Linked DNA regions of Mesorhizobium japonicum MAFF 303099. The protein of the gene in region 3 interacts with the protein of the main gene of each other region in a pairwise test. Links are inferred from orthologs where the notes say so. Each region holds a gene or a part of one and is shown on either strand. Other genes may lie near its edges.

The links.
Region 1: the proteins of rpe (region 3) and dnaN interact in binary tests that used the Escherichia coli proteins (3 or more experiments, as listed by UniProt). The link is inferred for Mesorhizobium japonicum MAFF 303099 from one-to-one orthologs.
Region 2: the proteins of rpe (region 3) and eno interact in binary tests that used the Escherichia coli proteins (3 or more experiments, as listed by UniProt). The link is inferred for Mesorhizobium japonicum MAFF 303099 from one-to-one orthologs.

Annotation. Positions count from the first base shown.
Region 1 is NC_002678.2:4,474,823-4,477,823, forward strand. The notes cover bases 212-3,001. They hold dnaN (DNA polymerase III subunit beta), read right to left. Parts: upstream 2,271-3,001; coding sequence 1,152-2,270; downstream 212-1,151. Other genes in these bases: recF (DNA replication/repair protein RecF), read right to left, coding at 212-1,068; dnaA (chromosomal replication initiator protein DnaA), read right to left, coding at 2,576-3,001. In the rest of the region: more of recF, read right to left, coding at 1-211. UniProt on the Escherichia coli protein: Confers DNA tethering and processivity to DNA polymerases and other proteins. Acts as a clamp, forming a ring around DNA (a reaction catalyzed by the clamp-loading complex) which diffuses in an ATP-independent manner freely and bidirectionally along dsDNA.
Region 2 is NC_002678.2:266,414-272,837, forward strand. What follows is about bases 310-3,199. They hold eno (phosphopyruvate hydratase), read left to right. Parts: upstream 310-1,062; coding sequence 1,063-2,337; downstream 2,338-3,199. Other genes in these bases: MAFF_RS02535 (PRC-barrel domain-containing protein), read left to right, coding at 312-677; MAFF_RS41125 (hypothetical protein), read right to left, coding at 738-863; MAFF_RS02545 (gamma carbonic anhydrase family protein), read right to left, coding at 2,511-3,107; MAFF_RS02550 (MarR family winged helix-turn-helix transcriptional regulator), read right to left, coding at 3,104-3,199. Outside these bases: MAFF_RS02530 (dodecin family protein), read left to right, coding at 25-228; more of MAFF_RS02550, read right to left, coding at 3,200-3,622; MAFF_RS02555 (FtsB family cell division protein), read left to right, coding at 3,841-4,164; pdhA (pyruvate dehydrogenase (acetyl-transferring) E1 component subunit alpha), read left to right, coding at 4,358-5,395; MAFF_RS02565 (pyruvate dehydrogenase complex E1 component subunit beta), read left to right, coding at 5,411-6,424. UniProt on the Escherichia coli protein: Catalyzes the reversible conversion of 2-phosphoglycerate (2-PG) into phosphoenolpyruvate (PEP). It is essential for the degradation of carbohydrates via glycolysis.
Region 3 is NC_002678.2:3,780,274-3,786,599, reverse strand. What follows is about bases 3,535-6,326. They hold rpe (ribulose-phosphate 3-epimerase), read right to left. Parts: upstream 5,374-6,326; coding sequence 4,696-5,373; downstream 3,535-4,695. Other genes in these bases: MAFF_RS19585 (hypothetical protein), read right to left, coding at 5,581-6,326; MAFF_RS19595 (GntR family transcriptional regulator), read right to left, coding at 3,627-4,370. Also shown: MAFF_RS19605 (ABC transporter ATP-binding protein/permease), read left to right, coding at 1-1,796; MAFF_RS19600 (malonate--CoA ligase), read right to left, coding at 1,935-3,449. UniProt on the Escherichia coli protein: Catalyzes the reversible epimerization of D-ribulose 5-phosphate to D-xylulose 5-phosphate.

The DNA.
Region 1 (3,001 bases), 690 kb from region 3 along the record:
AAACAGCGCGGCATCGGTCCCCGTCATGAAGGCCTGGCAGTTCAACTCCTCGAGGATCGAGAACAGCGCCGCCCGCCGCCCGCCGTCGAGATGGGCGGCGATCTCGTCGAGCAGCAGTATCGGCGTCATGCCGGACATCTCGCCGGTCAGCCGCGCGTGCGAGAGCACGATGCCGACCAGCAAGGCCTTCTGCTCGCCGGTCGAACAAAGCTCGGCCGGCATCGCCTTGGGCCGATGCCGCACCAGGAGATCGGAGCGGTGCGGGCCTTCGAGCGTTCGCCCCGCGGCGCGATCGCGATCACGGCCACCAGCGAGCGCGCGGCGGAACCGCTCCTCGACATCGACCGCCGGCGCACTGGAAACCTCGGCTTCCAGATCGCCCGAAAGGCTGATGTCGGCCTGCGGGAACGGTCCCGTGTCGGGCAGCCTGTCGATCATGGCGGCGAGCAGGCGCACCAGTTCGGCGCGCGCCGCCGCAATGGCGACGCCGGTTTCGGCCATCTGCGTCTCGATCGCCTCGAACCAGCGATCATCCCGGGACCCATCCGTAAGCAGGCGATTACGGCCACGCATCGCCTTTTCGTAGTCGAGGGCACGCTGGCCGTGGCCGGGATCGATCGCCAGCACCAGTCGGTCGAGAAAGCGCCGGCGATCCGCGGCCGGTCCGGTGAACAGCGCATCCATGGCCGGCGTCAGCCACACCACGCGCAGCCATTCCAGCATGTCTTCGGCCGATCGGGCGGTCGCGCCGTTGATGCGAACCCGCCTGCCGCCTTCGCCCTCGCCAACCGAAATGCCCGTGCCGATCTCGACCTGGCCGTCGGGGCCGTCGAGCCGGGCATGCAGCGCAAAGCCGCCATCGCCGCCTTCGCGCGCGACATCGGCGTAAGGGGCACGGCGCAGGCCACGCCCGGGCGTCAGAAGGGAAATCGCTTCGAGGAGGTTGGTCTTGCCGGCGCCATTGTCGCCGGAAAACACGACGGCGCCCGGGGCGAGATCGATCGCCAGCGCCGCATAGTTGCGGAAATTCGTAAGTGTAAGCTTACTTATATGAGTCTGTGCCGGCAACCGCTATCCGCCTGTAGAAGTGCCGCAACCATTGTCCTTGCCGCCGGTCCTGTCGCAGAGCCGGATCGATGATGCAGCGCCGGCTACACCCGCATCGGCATCAGCACGTAAAGCGCGGTCTCGTCGGCCATGTCGTGGATCAGCGTCGGCGAACCGGCATCGGCCAGCATGAATTTGGCTTCCGTACCGGTGAGCTGGGCGGCGACATCCAGCAAATATTTGGCGTTGAAGCCGATCTCGATCGGGTCGGACGAGTAATCGGCCGCCAGTTCCTCGGTGGCGCTGCCGGAATCCGGGTTGTTGACCGCAAGCGTCACCTGGCCTTCGCTGATCGAAAGCTTCACCGCGCGGCCGCGTTCGGAGGAAATGGTCGAGACGCGATCGACCGCTGCGGCAAAGCTCTGGCGGTCGAGGATCAGCTTCTTGTCGTTGCCGGTCGGAATGACCCGCTGATAATCGGGGAAGGTGCCGTCGATTAGTTTCGAGGTCAGGACCACGCTGCCGATGGTGAAGCGGATCTTGGTATCGGACAGTTCGGTGGTCACGGCGACATCCGGATCGTCGACCAGTTTCTGCAGCTCGCTCACCGTCTTGCGCGGAATGATGATGCCCGGCATGCCTTCGGAACCCGCCGGCGCGTCGATTTCGGCGCGCGCCAGGCGGTGGCCGTCGGTCGCCACCGAGCGCAGCTTCAGCTTGCCGCCGACTTCATGCGTGTGCAGGTAAATGCCGTTGAGATAGTAGCGCGTCTCCTCGGTGGAAATGGCGAACTGCGTCTTCTCGATCAGACCCTTCAGGGCAACCGAGTCGAGCCGGAAGATATGCGAGAACGATCCGGCCGAAAGTTCGGGGAAGTCGGATTGCGGCAGGCACTGCAGGCGGAAGCTCGAGCGGCCCGACGTCACCGTCATGGCGTTGCCGTCCTCGTCCGTCTTCAGCATCACCTCGGCGCCGTCCGAGAGCTTGCGCACGATGTCGTAGAGCAGATGCGCGGGAACCGTCGTCGCCCCGCCACGCTCCACCTTGGCGGGCGTTGCTTCGGTCACCTCCAGGTCGAGGTCGGTGGCCTTCATTTCCAGGCTGGCGCCTTCGGCGCTGAGCAGCACATTGGACAGGATCGGTATCGTGTTGCGCCGTTCGACCACACGGTGGACGTGGTTGAGCGACTTCAGGAGATTTGACCGTTCCAGGATAACACGCATGACGAAACAGGCTCGCTTGAAAGGATGAGCGGGTCTCCGGCTGGCGGCGCCCCGCGAAAGGTCTGAACAGGCTCAGAATCTGCGTAAACTGACAGGAAAAAGCCCGCAAACGCAAGCCCGCGACACCGGTTCGGGCCGGCTGCGCGGGCTTTCTGGGGATAAACGCCGCGAAGACCGCCAGCCGGTGTGCTGAATCCGGAATCCGGATCGTCGCCGGCCGATACCGCGAGCCCATTTCGGGCTCATCGCTGGGCAGGCAAGCCATTGAATTCTAGCGCAGTTCCGGCTTGCCTGTTCTGGACCGGTCAGGCCTGGTCGTTGATCAGCCGCCGCAACAGCTCGAGTTCCTGGGCCAGCGTGTTGTCGTTGCCGGAAAGGTCCTCGATCTTGCGCACGGCATGCAGAACCGTGGTGTGGTCGCGGCCGCCGAAGCGCCGTCCGATTTCGGGCAGGGAGCGCGGCGTCATCACCTTCGACAGGTACATGGCGACCTGCCTCGGCTTGACGATGGTGCGCGTGCGCCGATTGGACAGCAATTCGGTCTTCGACACATTGTAGTGGCGCGCCACGATGCGCTGGATATCCTCGATACGGACCCGCTTCGGCTCGCCGGTGCGATAGATGTGGCCGAGGATCTCGTCGATACGATCGATGGTGATCTGCGGCTCGAACGACTGCCGGAACAGCAGCTGATTGAAGGCGCCCTCCAGTTCGCGTCCGCTGCCGGTCAC
Region 2 (6,424 bases), 3.5 Mb from region 3 along the record:
TGAGCGTTTTGGCAGGAGGAAGCCATGTCCGTCGCCCGCGTCACCGAAATCACCTCATCGTCAAAGAAGAGTTTTCAGGACGCCATCGAGAAGGGAATCGCCCGCGCGTCGAAAACCCTGAAGAACGTCGAAGGCGCCTGGATCCAGGATCAGAAGATCGTCGTCGAGGACGGCAAGATCGCTGCCTATCGCGTCAACATGAAGGTGACTTTCATCCTCGCGGAGTGATTGGCCGCCGCCGAAAAAGTCGGGAACTTTCGCCCGTCCTCCTCATTGTCGAAGCAGAGTTCAACGACAACGAGGAGCAGATCATGACAACACAGACAGGCCACACCGAAGCCATTGCCGCTTCGCGCGTCATCGGCACGTCGGTCTACAATACTGAAGGCAGGAGCATCGGCAGCATCGAGGACATCATGCTCGACAAGACGTCGAACGGCATCATGTTCGCGGTGATCGGCTTTGGCGGCTTTCTCGGCATCGGCGAGAAGTACCACGCCATTCCCTGGGCCAGTCTCGACTACGACGAGAACAGGGGCGGTTATGTCGTGCCCTTCTCGAAGGAGCAGCTGAAAGCAGCACCCGCCTATTCGATCAACGAATTGGCCGGCGCGGATGGCGAGGCGGCGCGCGACGCATCCTATGAGTATTACAAGGTCACGCCCTACTGGCATTGACGCAATCACAATCAAAAAGGGCCCCGTCTCGACGGGGCCCTTTTTATTCAACGCGAACGCCTATTCGCTGGTGCTCAACGCCGACAAAGGCGCAAGAGCCTTTGGTGGCGATTGCTTGCTGTCGCACGACGTCAGCAACGCAGCCGCGATCAGGAACAAACTGACGATACCGCTCAACTCGGACATGGCGAAACTCCTCCTGTTTCGCCCCGCGCGACAACAGCCATAACCCGAAATGGACGTCCGGCCGCATGACTTATGATGACAGAAATTTGCGCTTCGTGAATCGGGCCGGCGGCACTATTCCGCCATGGCCGGATTGCCTTTTGCGTCGCTTTGGCTAAGACGGGCGCGACCTTTCGTCAGATCAATCGGGGACATCGCAATGACCGCCATCATCGACATTGTCGGACGTGAAATCCTGGACAGCCGTGGAAACCCGACCGTCGAGGTCGATGTTGTACTTGAAGACGGTTCGATGGGCCGCGCCGCGGTGCCGTCGGGCGCCTCGACCGGCGCCCATGAAGCCGTCGAGCTTCGCGACGGCGGCGCCCGCTATCTCGGCAAGGGCGTGCTCAAGGCCGTAGAGGCGGTCAATGGCGAGCTGTTCGAAGCGATCGGCGGCATGGAAGCCGAAAACCAGATCCATATCGATCAGACCATGATCGAGCTTGATGGCACGCCCAACAAGAGCCGGCTCGGCGCCAATGCCATTCTCGGCGTTTCGCTGGCGGTGGCCAAGGCCGCGGCCGATGCCGCCGGCCTGCCGCTCTATCGCTATGTCGGCGGCACCAAGGCGCACATTCTGCCTGTGCCGATGATGAACATCATCAATGGCGGCGCCCATGCCGACAATCCGATCGACTTCCAGGAATTCATGATCCTGCCGGTCGGCGCGCCGACTTTGCGTGAAGGCGTGCGCTGGGGCTCGGAAATCTTCCACACGCTGCGCAAGAAGCTGAAGGATGCCGGCCACAACACCAATGTCGGCGACGAGGGCGGCTTTGCCCCGAACCTGAAGAGCGCGCCGGTGGCGCTCGATTTCATCATGGAATCGATCGAGAAGGCCGGCTTCAAGCCGGGCGAGGAAATCGCGCTCGGCCTCGATTGCGCCGCGACCGAGTTCTTCAAGGACGGCAATTACGTCTATGAAGGCGAGAAGAAGACGCGCGATCCCAAGGCCCAGGCCAAGTACCTTGCCAAGCTCGCCGCCGACTATCCGATCGTCTCGATCGAGGACGGCCTTGCCGAGGACGACTGGGAAGGCTGGAAATATCTGACCGACTTGATCGGCAAGAAGACACAGCTGGTCGGCGACGACCTTTTCGTCACCAACACGGCGCGGCTGCGCGACGGCATCCGCATGGGCGTTGCCAATTCGATCCTGGTCAAGGTCAACCAGATCGGCTCGCTGACGGAAACGCTCGATGCCGTCGAGACCGCGCACAAGGCTGGCTACACCGCCGTCATGTCGCACCGTTCGGGCGAGACCGAGGATTCGACCATCGCCGATCTCGCCGTCGCCACCAATTGCGGGCAGATCAAGACCGGCTCGCTGTCGCGCTCCGACCGCATGGCCAAATACAACCAGCTGATCCGCATCGAGGAAGAGCTTGGCAAGCAGGCGCGTTACGCCGGCAAGTCGGTGATCAAGGGCTGATCCGGAGCAAATTTCCAGGGAATGTGTAGGGCGGGTCATTCGCCCACCGCCAACGCGCGTCACACGGCCTCATGTGACCGCGCTGCGCACCCTCGGTCCTGGCCCTTGAGCAAGCTTGGGCGACATCCACTGCCGAGCTTGAAATGGAACGCTTCAGCCGTGGCGGAAAGCGCTCAAGCGCTTTCCGTGCGATGCACGCCTAGTGCCGCCGAGAGGTTTGCAGTGATTTTCCGCATTATATCCGGCGAGTCTCGCTCGACACCGTAGACGAAGCCTGGGAAATCGAGTGGTTTCTGGTGAGACCAAATCGCCTCATGCTGGTCCGGGGGCAGAATCTGGGCCGGATCGCCGACGGCAATCCAGCCGATCGGTACGACCATACCAGGTTCGAGGCGGGTACGCAGGTGAACGATGCCATTGATGCGGACTTCAGATCCGCGGCCTATATGCGCGCCATGGAACACCGCCGCACCTGTAGCGATAAAGACTTCATCGCCGATTTCCGCACCAACCACGTGGCTGTTGGGGCCTACAAGGCAATGATTTCCCATGGTGCAAGGATGACTTGCTGTGGCCCGGATCACCGCATTTTCCAACACGATACAGTCGCGGCCAATGCGGATCGAGCCGCCTGCCTCCGCCACAAGGCGGGCACCGTGCATGACCCGGCTGCCGGCGCCAATGACGACATCGCCACATACGGTGGCATCCGGGGCGACCCAAGCATCGGTGTCGATCGCAGGCGAATGCCCTGCATAAGAAACGATCATCGCCCGCTCTCCTTTCTCTCGATCTCAGCCGCGCGGCAGCCGATCGGGCAAATCTCATGCCCGCAAAGATCATGCTCGCAGAGGCGACACGTTGTTCTCGCCAAAGCGCGGGAAGTCGTCGCCCCGGCTAGAATCTCATCCAGCATGGAAACAAAGTGCCGCCGCTTGTCCGGCTGCAGCGCAGACAGCAATCCGTCGAGCGCGGCGAGCCGAAGAGCTTGCATTTCCTTTACCTCGGCGTGGCCAGTCTCCGTCAGTGTCAGCGGCGTGACGCGACCCTCCGGGTTGCCACGCACGATCAGCGCCTGCCGTTCCAGGCCGTCGATCAAACGCACGGCAGTCGGTTGACTGACGCCGACGACCTCGGCGAGTTCGGTCGTCGTCAACCCCGGTTTGAAGTGCAGCATCGACAGCACCGCCGCGGCACTTGGCGAAAGCTCTCTCAACGAGGCTTCCGTCCTGTCGCGAATCATGGCGCCGAGCGCGCCGAGCTTGTTGGCGTCCAATAATTGCATAGCATATGCATATGTCATTTCAGCAGAACGTCAACCACTTTCCCGCATGCAAGCTTTGCGACCGCAAAGGATTGAGAAGAAAAACCGACGGCCGGATGCAACCTGCCGGATCAGGCCATGTCCCGCTCGCCAAATCCCAAGGTCCGTAACCGTCCGTTAAGCACAATCGAGCGAAAAAGATGGAGCCGCATGAGTTCGCGGCCGCGAGGATTCGGATCATGTGGACGCGTCAGCACAAGCAGAGAAATACCGGCCGACTGATCATCCCTTCGCTTTGCGTGGTGTTCCTGGCCTATTTCGGCTTCCACGCCTATCACGGCGAGTTCGGCATCAATTCGAAATATCAGCTGGAAGCCCAGACGGTTGCGCTGCAGGCTCAGCTCGATGCGATCAAGGCCCGTCGGATGGAACTCGAACGGCGCGTTCGGCTGATGCATGACGGCACGCTGGAGAAGGACATGCTTGACGAACAGGCGCGCAGGGCGCTCAATCTGTCCCAGGCCGATGAAATCACCATCATGCTGCCGGCCTCGTCGAAATAACTGAACTTCAGTTAATCGGCAATATTTTCAATGATTTTAACCGCTTAGGCGCATGCCAGCTATGCAAATTCGTCATGGCGCAACGCTGTGACGCGTGTTAGCCTTGCATAAATCGGTGGGGAGAGCTGATCTTCCCAGGGCGGATTTCATCCTGCCCTAATGTCCGCAAAGAGACGCCAACAGGGAGTGATGCATGGCCACCGCAGCCAGAAAAGCGCCTGCCAAATCGAAATCCGAAGGCAAATCAGGGCTTTCCGCGCCCAAGCCTGCTGAATTCACCAAGGACGAAGAGCTTGCCGCCTATCGGCACATGCTGCTCATCCGCCGCTTCGAGGAAAAGGCCGGCCAGCTCTACGGCATGGGCTTCATCGGCGGCTTCTGCCATCTCTATATCGGCCAGGAGGCTGTCGTCACCGGCATGAAGATGGCGCTGATCGACGGCGACCAGATGATCACAGCCTATCGCGACCACGGCCACATGCTAGCCATGGAGCTTTCGCCGCGTGGTGTCATGGCCGAGCTGACCGGACGCCGTGGCGGCCTGTCCAAGGGCAAGGGCGGCTCCATGCACATGTTCTCTAAGGAGAAGCATTTTTACGGCGGCCACGGCATTGTCGGCGCGCAGGTGTCGCTCGGCACCGGCCTGGCCTTCGCCAATCGCTACCGCGACAACAACAACGTCTCGCTGACCTATTTCGGCGACGGCGCCGCCAACCAGGGCCAGGTCTATGAAAGCTTCAACATGGCCTCGCTGTGGAAACTGCCGGTGATCTACATCATCGAGAACAACCGCTACGCCATGGGCACCTCGGTGTCGCGATCTTCGGCCGAAACCAATTTTTCGCATCGCGGCGCTTCGTTCAAGATTCCGGGCATCCAGGTCGACGGCATGGATGTGCGTGCGGTCAAATCCGCCGGCGATCAGGCGACCGAATGGTGCCGCGCCGGCAACGGGCCGATCATTCTCGAAATGCAGACCTACCGCTACCGCGGTCACTCGATGTCTGACCCGGCGAAATACCGCTCGAAGGAAGAAGTGCAGAAGATGCGCTCAGAGCATGACCCGATCGAACAGGTCAAGGCTCGGTTGACCGAGAAGAAGTGGGCGACCGAGGACGAGCTCAAGACCATCGACAAGGAGGTTCGCGACATCGTCGCCGACGCCGCCGAATTTGCCCAGAACGATGCGGAGCCGGATCCGTCCGAGCTCTGGACCGATATCGTATTGTAAGGGGAGGGCCAGGACATGCCGATCGAAATTCTCATGCCCGCTCTCTCGCCAACCATGGAAGAGGGCAATCTTTCCAAGTGGTTGAAGAACGAGGGCGACAAGGTCGTCGCCGGCGACGTCATCGCCGAGATCGAGACCGACAAGGCGACGATGGAGGTCGAAGCCGTCGATGAGGGCACGCTCGCCAAGATCGTGGTTCCCGCCGGCACCGAGGGCGTCAAGGTCAACGCGGTGATCGCCGTGCTTGCGGTTGAAGGCGAAGACACCGACAAGGCCGGCGAAGGCATCGGCGAAGAGCCCGCCAAGGCTGAAACGGCTTCACCGGCACCAGTTGCTGCCAAGAGCGAGGCCGCCGCACCAGTCGCGGCAGCACCGAAGACCGAGATCGCCGCCGATCCTGACATCCCTGCCGGCACCGAAATGGTCTCGACCACGGTACGCGAAGCACTGCGCGATGCCATGGCCGAAGAGATGCGCCGCGACGGCGATGTCTTCGTCATGGGCGAGGAGGTCGCCGAATACCAGGGCGCCTACAAGATCACCCAAGGCTTGCTGCAGGAATTCGGGCCGCGTCGCGTCGTCGACACGCCGATCACCGAGCATGGTTTTGCCGGCGTCGGCGTCGGTGCGGCGATGGCTGGGCTGAAGCCGATCGTCGAGTTCATGACCTTCAATTTCGCCATGCAGGCGATCGACCAGATCATCAATTCGGCCGCCAAGACGCTTTACATGTCCGGCGGCCAGATGGGCGCGCCGATCGTATTCCGCGGACCGAACGGGGCCGCTGCCCGCGTCGCCGCCCAGCACTCGCAGTGCTACGCCGCCTGGTACAGCCACATTCCGGGCCTGAAGGTGGTGATGCCGTATACGGCCGCTGACGCCAAGGGCCTGCTCAAGGCGGCGATCCGCGACCCGAACCCGGTCATCTTTCTCGAGAACGAAATCCTCTACGGCCAGTCCTTCGACGTGCCGAAGCTTGATGATTTCGTGCTGCCGATCGGCAAGGCCCGCATCCACAAGCAAGGCAAG
Region 3 (6,326 bases):
TCTGGATCAGCGGGCGTGGCTATTGGGGGCGGCACGGCGACAGGCTCGGCTGGCCATTGACGATCGGGCTGCTGATCCTGATCGGCATCAATGTCGGCTTCCAGTACGGGATCAATGTCTGGAACCGTTCGATTTTCGACGCCATCGAGAAGCGCGACGCCCACACCGTGTATTTTCTCAGCGCGGTGTTCGTGCCGCTCGTCATCGGCAGCATGAGCCTTGTTGTCGCGCAGGTCTACCTTCGCATGACGATGCAGCGTCGCTGGCGATCCTGGCTGTCCACCTCGGTGATCGCGCGCTGGCTCGCCAATGGCCGCTACTACCAGCTGAATCTCGTGCAGGGCGACCACCAGAACCCCGAGGCCCGCCTCTCGGAAGACCTGCGGGTGGCCACCGAGGCGCCGGTCGACTTCGTCGCCGGCGTGATCGTCGCCACCCTTTCGGCCTCGACCTTCATCGTGGTGCTGTGGACGATCGGCGGGGCCTTGAGCTTCAACCTGGGAGGCTCGACCTTCACGGTGCCAGGCTTCCTCGTCGTCACGGCGGTGATCTATGCCGCGATCACCTCCACGTCGATGTTCGTCATCGGCCGCAATTTCGTGCGGCTGTCCGAGGAGAAGAACCAGGCAGAAGCCGAGTTCCGCTACGTGCTGACGCGCGTGCGCGAAAACGGCGAGAGCATCGCCTTGCTGGGCGGCGAAGAAGAGGAACGCAGCGGCATCGACAAGACCTTTTCCGGCGTGCTGAAACGCTGGGCGCAACTGACCGGCCAGCACATGCGCACGGCATTGGTGTCGCAGGGATCGAGCCTGTTCGCGCCGGTCGTGCCGGTGCTGCTGTGCGCGCCAAAGTTCCTCGAAGGCTCGATGTCGCTCGGCCAGGTCATGCAGGCCGCCTCCGCCTTCGCCATCGTGCAAGGCTCTTTCGGCTGGCTGGTCGACAACTATCCGCGCCTCGCCGACTGGAACGCCTCCGCACGCCGCATCGCCTCGCTGATGATGTCGCTCGACGGGCTCGAGCGCGCCGAGCAGAGCGACGAGCTCGGGCGCATCCAACACGGCGAGACCAAGGGCGACACGATGCTCTCCCTCGACAATCTCTCCGTGACGCTCGACGACGGCACGTCCATGGTGAAGGAAACCGAAGTCGCGGTCGAAGCGGGCGAGAGGGTGCTGGTTTCAGGCGAATCCGGCTCGGGCAAATCAACGCTTGTGCGGGCGATCGCCGGCCTGTGGCCGTGGGGAAGCGGCAGCGTCAATTTCCATCCCGACAAGCGGCTGTTCATGCTGCCGCAGCGGCCCTACATCCCTTCGGGCACGCTGCGCCGGGTGGTCGCCTACCCCGCGGCGGCCAACACTTGGAAGCTCGAGCAGATCAAGGCCGCCCTCGACAAGGTCGGCCTCGGTCACCTCGCCGGCCGGATCAAGGAGGAAGCACCCTGGGACCAGACCCTGTCGGGCGGCGAAAAGCAACGTGTCGCCTTCGCGCGCCTTTTGCTGCATCGCCCCGACATCGTCGTGCTGGACGAGGCGACGTCGGCGCTGGACGAAAAGAGCCAGGACCAGATGATGGAAATGGTGATCCGCGAACTGCCTGAGGTCACCATCGTCAGCGTGGCGCATCGCGCCGAACTGGAAGCGTTCCACACCCGCAAGATCACGCTGGAGCGGCGCAAGGGCGGCGCGAAACTGGTCGGGGATATCGATCTCATGGCGCGCAACCGCAAACGCGGGCTATTTCAGCGCGCCTTGTGGGGTTCCGGCACGAGGATCGAAAAGCCGCGTAAGACGAAGTAACGGCGCGCCCGCTGCCTAGAGCAATTCCAGGAAAAGTGTGTGCGGTTTTCCTGGGAAAAGCGTAGCGCTTTCCCTGGGGAATTGCGTCGAAACAAAGAGTTAGATCAGTTCGCCGTTTCCGTGAAACGGTGAACTGATCTAGGATGTGTAGAGATCCTTGTAGGCGTCTCGCAGAAGATTCTTCTGGACCTTGCCCATCGTGTTGCGCGGCAATTCGTCGACGAAGATCACCTGCTTCGGATGCTTGTACCTAGCCAGGCGTCCGGCGATTGCGCCAAGCACTTCGGCTCCGGTGATCGCTGCCCCCGGCGCTCGCACGACGACCGCGGTGACGCCTTCGCCGAAATCCGGATGGGCGACGCCGATGACGGCGCTTTCGCTCACTCCATCAAGCGCGTCGATCTCACTTTCGAGCTCCTTCGGATAGATGTTGTAGCCGCCCGAAATGATCAGATCCTTGCCGCGGCCGACGATATGGACATAGCCGTCGGTGTCGACCATGCCGAGATCGCCGGTGATGAAGAAACCGTCGGCGCGGAATTCCGCCTTGGTCTTTTCCGGCATGCGCCAATAGCCGCCGAAAACGTTCGGACCCTTGACCTCGATCATGCCGACTTCGCCTTGGGCCAGCGGCTTGCCCGTGTCGGGATCGGCGATGCGCAAAGCGACACCCGGCAAGGGGAAGCCGACCGTGCCGGCGCGCCGTTCGCCCTCATAGGGGTTCGAGGTGTTCATGTTGGTCTCGGTCATGCCGTAGCGTTCGAGGATGGCGTGGCCGGTGCGCTCGCGCCAGGCCTTGTGCGTGTCGGCCAGCAGCGGCGCGGAGCCGGACACGAACAGGCGGATAGTCTTCGCCGCCTGCCGGTCCAGTCCATCCTGCTGCAGCAGGCGCACATAAAAGGTCGGCACGCCCATCAGCGCGGTGCCGCGCGGCAGCAGCGCGACGATGCGGGCCGGATCGAATTTCTGCTCGAACAGCATCGCGGCGCCCGCCATCAGGACGACGTTGGTGGCGACGAACAGGCCATGGGTGTGAAAGATCGGCAGTGCGTGGATCAGCACGTCGCCTGATGTGAAGCGCCATTGCTCGACCAGCACCCGTGCATTCGAGGCCAGGTTCTCGTGGCTGAGCATGGCGCCTTTCGAGCGGCCGGTCGTTCCCGACGTGTAGAGGATTGCCGCGAGATCATCCGGCCCGCGCGCCACATCGTGAAAATCCGACGGCAGACGCGAGGCCTGGTCCGCCAGCGATCCCCGGCCGTTGCGGTCGAGCGTGACGACGACGGCGCCGGATGGCTCGACCATGCGCCCGATATCGGCCGCCCTTGCCGGATCGCAGACGATGACGCGCGGCGCTGCATCCCCGAAGAAATAGCCGAGTTCGGTCAGCGTGTAGGCGGTGTTGAGCGGCAGGAAGACGGCACCGGCGCGCACGCAGGCGAGATAGAGCAGCAGCGCCTCCGGGCTCTTCTCGACCTGCACGGCCACCCGGTCGCCGGGCTCGACATCCAATTGCAGCAGCGCGTGCGCGAACTGTGCCGACCGCGCCAGCATGTCGCCATAGCTCAGCGAGCGCCCGTCATCGGTTTCCATCAACAGATGCCCGGGCGCCGGCATCCGGGACCGGAACGCATCGAACAGATGATTGCTCATGAAGTCTTCCTGCAGTGACGGCAATGGCGACGCCGGCAATGCCTTTGGGGCGACATGAGTCGGCGGCGAAGAGTTCGCGTTTCCCGGCCATGCCGTCAAGACCGCAAACGGCGGTCCGGCACCTCACGTCCGCCGAACGGTCGCGAGGATTGCGCCAAGGCGCCGAAGGAAAGATCGTTACCGCCGGGCGCGTTCGGCCGAGGCGGCGACCTTTGCGACTTCGCCTTGCTTGAAACGTTCCATGCATATGGAAGCGGTCAGCTGGTAGTGATCGATCAAGGCCTTGACGGCCTCGTCGGCATTGCCGTCCAGCGCGTATTCGGCGATCTGCCGGTGTTCGGCGAAATCGTCGCGCGGGATGCTTTCGCCGTCATTGGCCATTTGCCGGTAGCGATAGGCGTGATCGGAAAGCTGATCGCAGAAACCCACCAGCCAGTGCGACCGGCAGGCCGAGATCAGCACCCGATGAAAGGTGCGGTGCAATTTCTCCCAGTCCGGATCGAGCGACGTGGCATTTTGCGGCGAAAGACGCGAGGCGCGGCCCAGGCGATGCAGCGCCAGCACCAGCTGTTCTTCCCATTCGGCGGTGCGGTGGGCGATGGATTCGCGAAGCGCCCGCTCCTCGAGCCAGCAGCGGGTCCGCGTCAGCTCCTCGAGCTCCGCCGCACTGACCGGCATGATGAAAAAGCCACGCTGGTCGTGGCGACCAAGAAGTCCTTCGGAGGCAAGGCGATTAAGAGCTTCACGAACCGGCGAAGCGCCGGCGCCATATTTGGAAACAACCCACTCGACCCGCAGTTTGCTTTCGGTTTCAAGAGCGCCGCCGAGAAGATCATCCCGCAATTGGTGATAGACCGTGCTGGCGAGTGTGCTCTTGGATCCTGTGCCGTCGTCGTTCAGGTTGGCAGCTCCATATGTCAAGGTTGACTCCTTGTCCCCATTTTTCTCCGGGCAATGCGAGTCCTAAACAACCCTTTCGTACTTGTACCATACAGTGTCTGCGTCAAGCGGCTCAAGCAGAAGATAGCGCCATAGTACTTAAGCACAAAGGAATATACGCCCGATCTGCATCCGATCGTGGAAATTTGCGCGTCGCTGCAACCAGTAGAAACTTAACGTGTTTCGTATGCACGCAGGATTATCTGTTTGGCGTGTGCCTGTGCGAGCATCTTTTCTGTCGCGCGCAAAGACAGCGGGCGGTTCGCCCGAATCAGGCCTTTCAGCGAATCTGATTCGTGGTGGCGCGTCAGCCGGCGGCCTTGTCGGCCGCTGTCCTGATCGCTTCGATGTTGGCGCGGTAGGCTTCGACACTGCCGCCTTTGAAGATGGCCGCACCCGCCACCAGCACATCGGCGCCGGCTGCCGTGACCAGGGGCGCCGTTTCGGGCGAAACGCCGCCATCGATCTCGATGCGGATCGGCCGGTCGCCGATCAGCGCCTTGACCCTTCTCACCTTGTCGACGATCCCCGGGATGAAGGCCTGGCCGCCGAAGCCCGGATTGACGGTCATGATCAGGATCAGGTCGAGCCGGTCGAGCACATATTCGATCATCGTTTCCGGCGTCGCCGGATTGAGCGACACACCGGCCTTCTTGCCAAGATTCCTGATGGTCTGCAGCGAGCGGTCGAGATGCGGTCCGGCCTCGGCATGCACCGTCATGCCGTCACAGCCGGCTTCGGCGAAGGCGGCGAGATAGGGATCGGCCGGCGCAATCATCAGATGGCAGTCGAAGAAGGCCTTGGTGCGGTTGCGGATCGCCTTGATGACGGGCGGGCCGAAGGTGATGTTGGGGACGAAATGGCCATCCATGACATCGAGATGGATCCAGTCGGCGCCCGCGGCCGCGACGGCTTCGACCTCGTCGCCGAGCTTCGAAAAGTCCGAAGCCAGCACCGAAGGTGCGATCAAGGTCTTTGTGCTCATCTCGAGGCCTTTCCGGGCGCCCTTTTCATACCGGTCACTCTGGACCGACTGCCTAATGCCCGGCGGGTGACTTGTCGAGGGTGCAGGCGTGGCGGCTCCACAGGCTTGGGTGGGCGTTGCCGCGTCTGCGATCCCCGATTGCCCCGAGCCATGAAGAAAACCCGCCGGATCGCTCCGGCGGGTTTCTGTCTGGCGTCGAGCAGATGGTTACTGCTGCTGAAGCTTCAGGATCCTGTTCGGTTCTGGATCCTGCTGCTCGACCTGCGGCTGACGCCGTGGCAGGACTTGCTGCAACAGCAGGCCCGGGTTGATCTCCAGGGACGGCTGCCCGCGGATCGGCCGGCAGTTTGGATACCGTCCGATCGTGCCTTCCGGGCAGCGCCGCTTGAAGATCGGTTGGCACTGGCCATTGATCATCTGCGTGCCCGGTGCGCATTCCGTCTCCTGCCTGGGCCTGCGGCATGCGCCGTCGATCACCTCGGTCCCGCGCGGACAGACACACTCGCCGCGCTTGTTGTGGACCTGGCCGCGTATGTCGCACTGCTCCAGTTGCGGCTGCTTGCGTCGGCATGCCCCGTCGATCACCTCGGTCCCACGTGGGCAGACGCAATCGCCATTGGCATCGTGGACCTGGCCGCGGATGGCGCACTGCTCAGGCTTCGGCCGGACCGGACGGCAGGCCCCGTTGCGCACCTCGGTGCCCTGCGGACAGACGCAATCGCCATCGGCATTGCGGATCTGGCCGGGGATGCGGCACTGCTGAGGCTTCGGCCGCACCGGACGGCAGGCGCCGTTGCGCACCTCGGTCCCTTGCGGGCAGACGCAGTCGCCATCGGCATTGCGGATCTGCCCGGGGATGCGGCACTCCTGGGGCTTCGGCCGGATCGGACGGCAGGCGCCGTTGCGCACTTCGGTCCCTTGCGGGCAGACGCAGTAGCCGTCGGCGTCGTGGA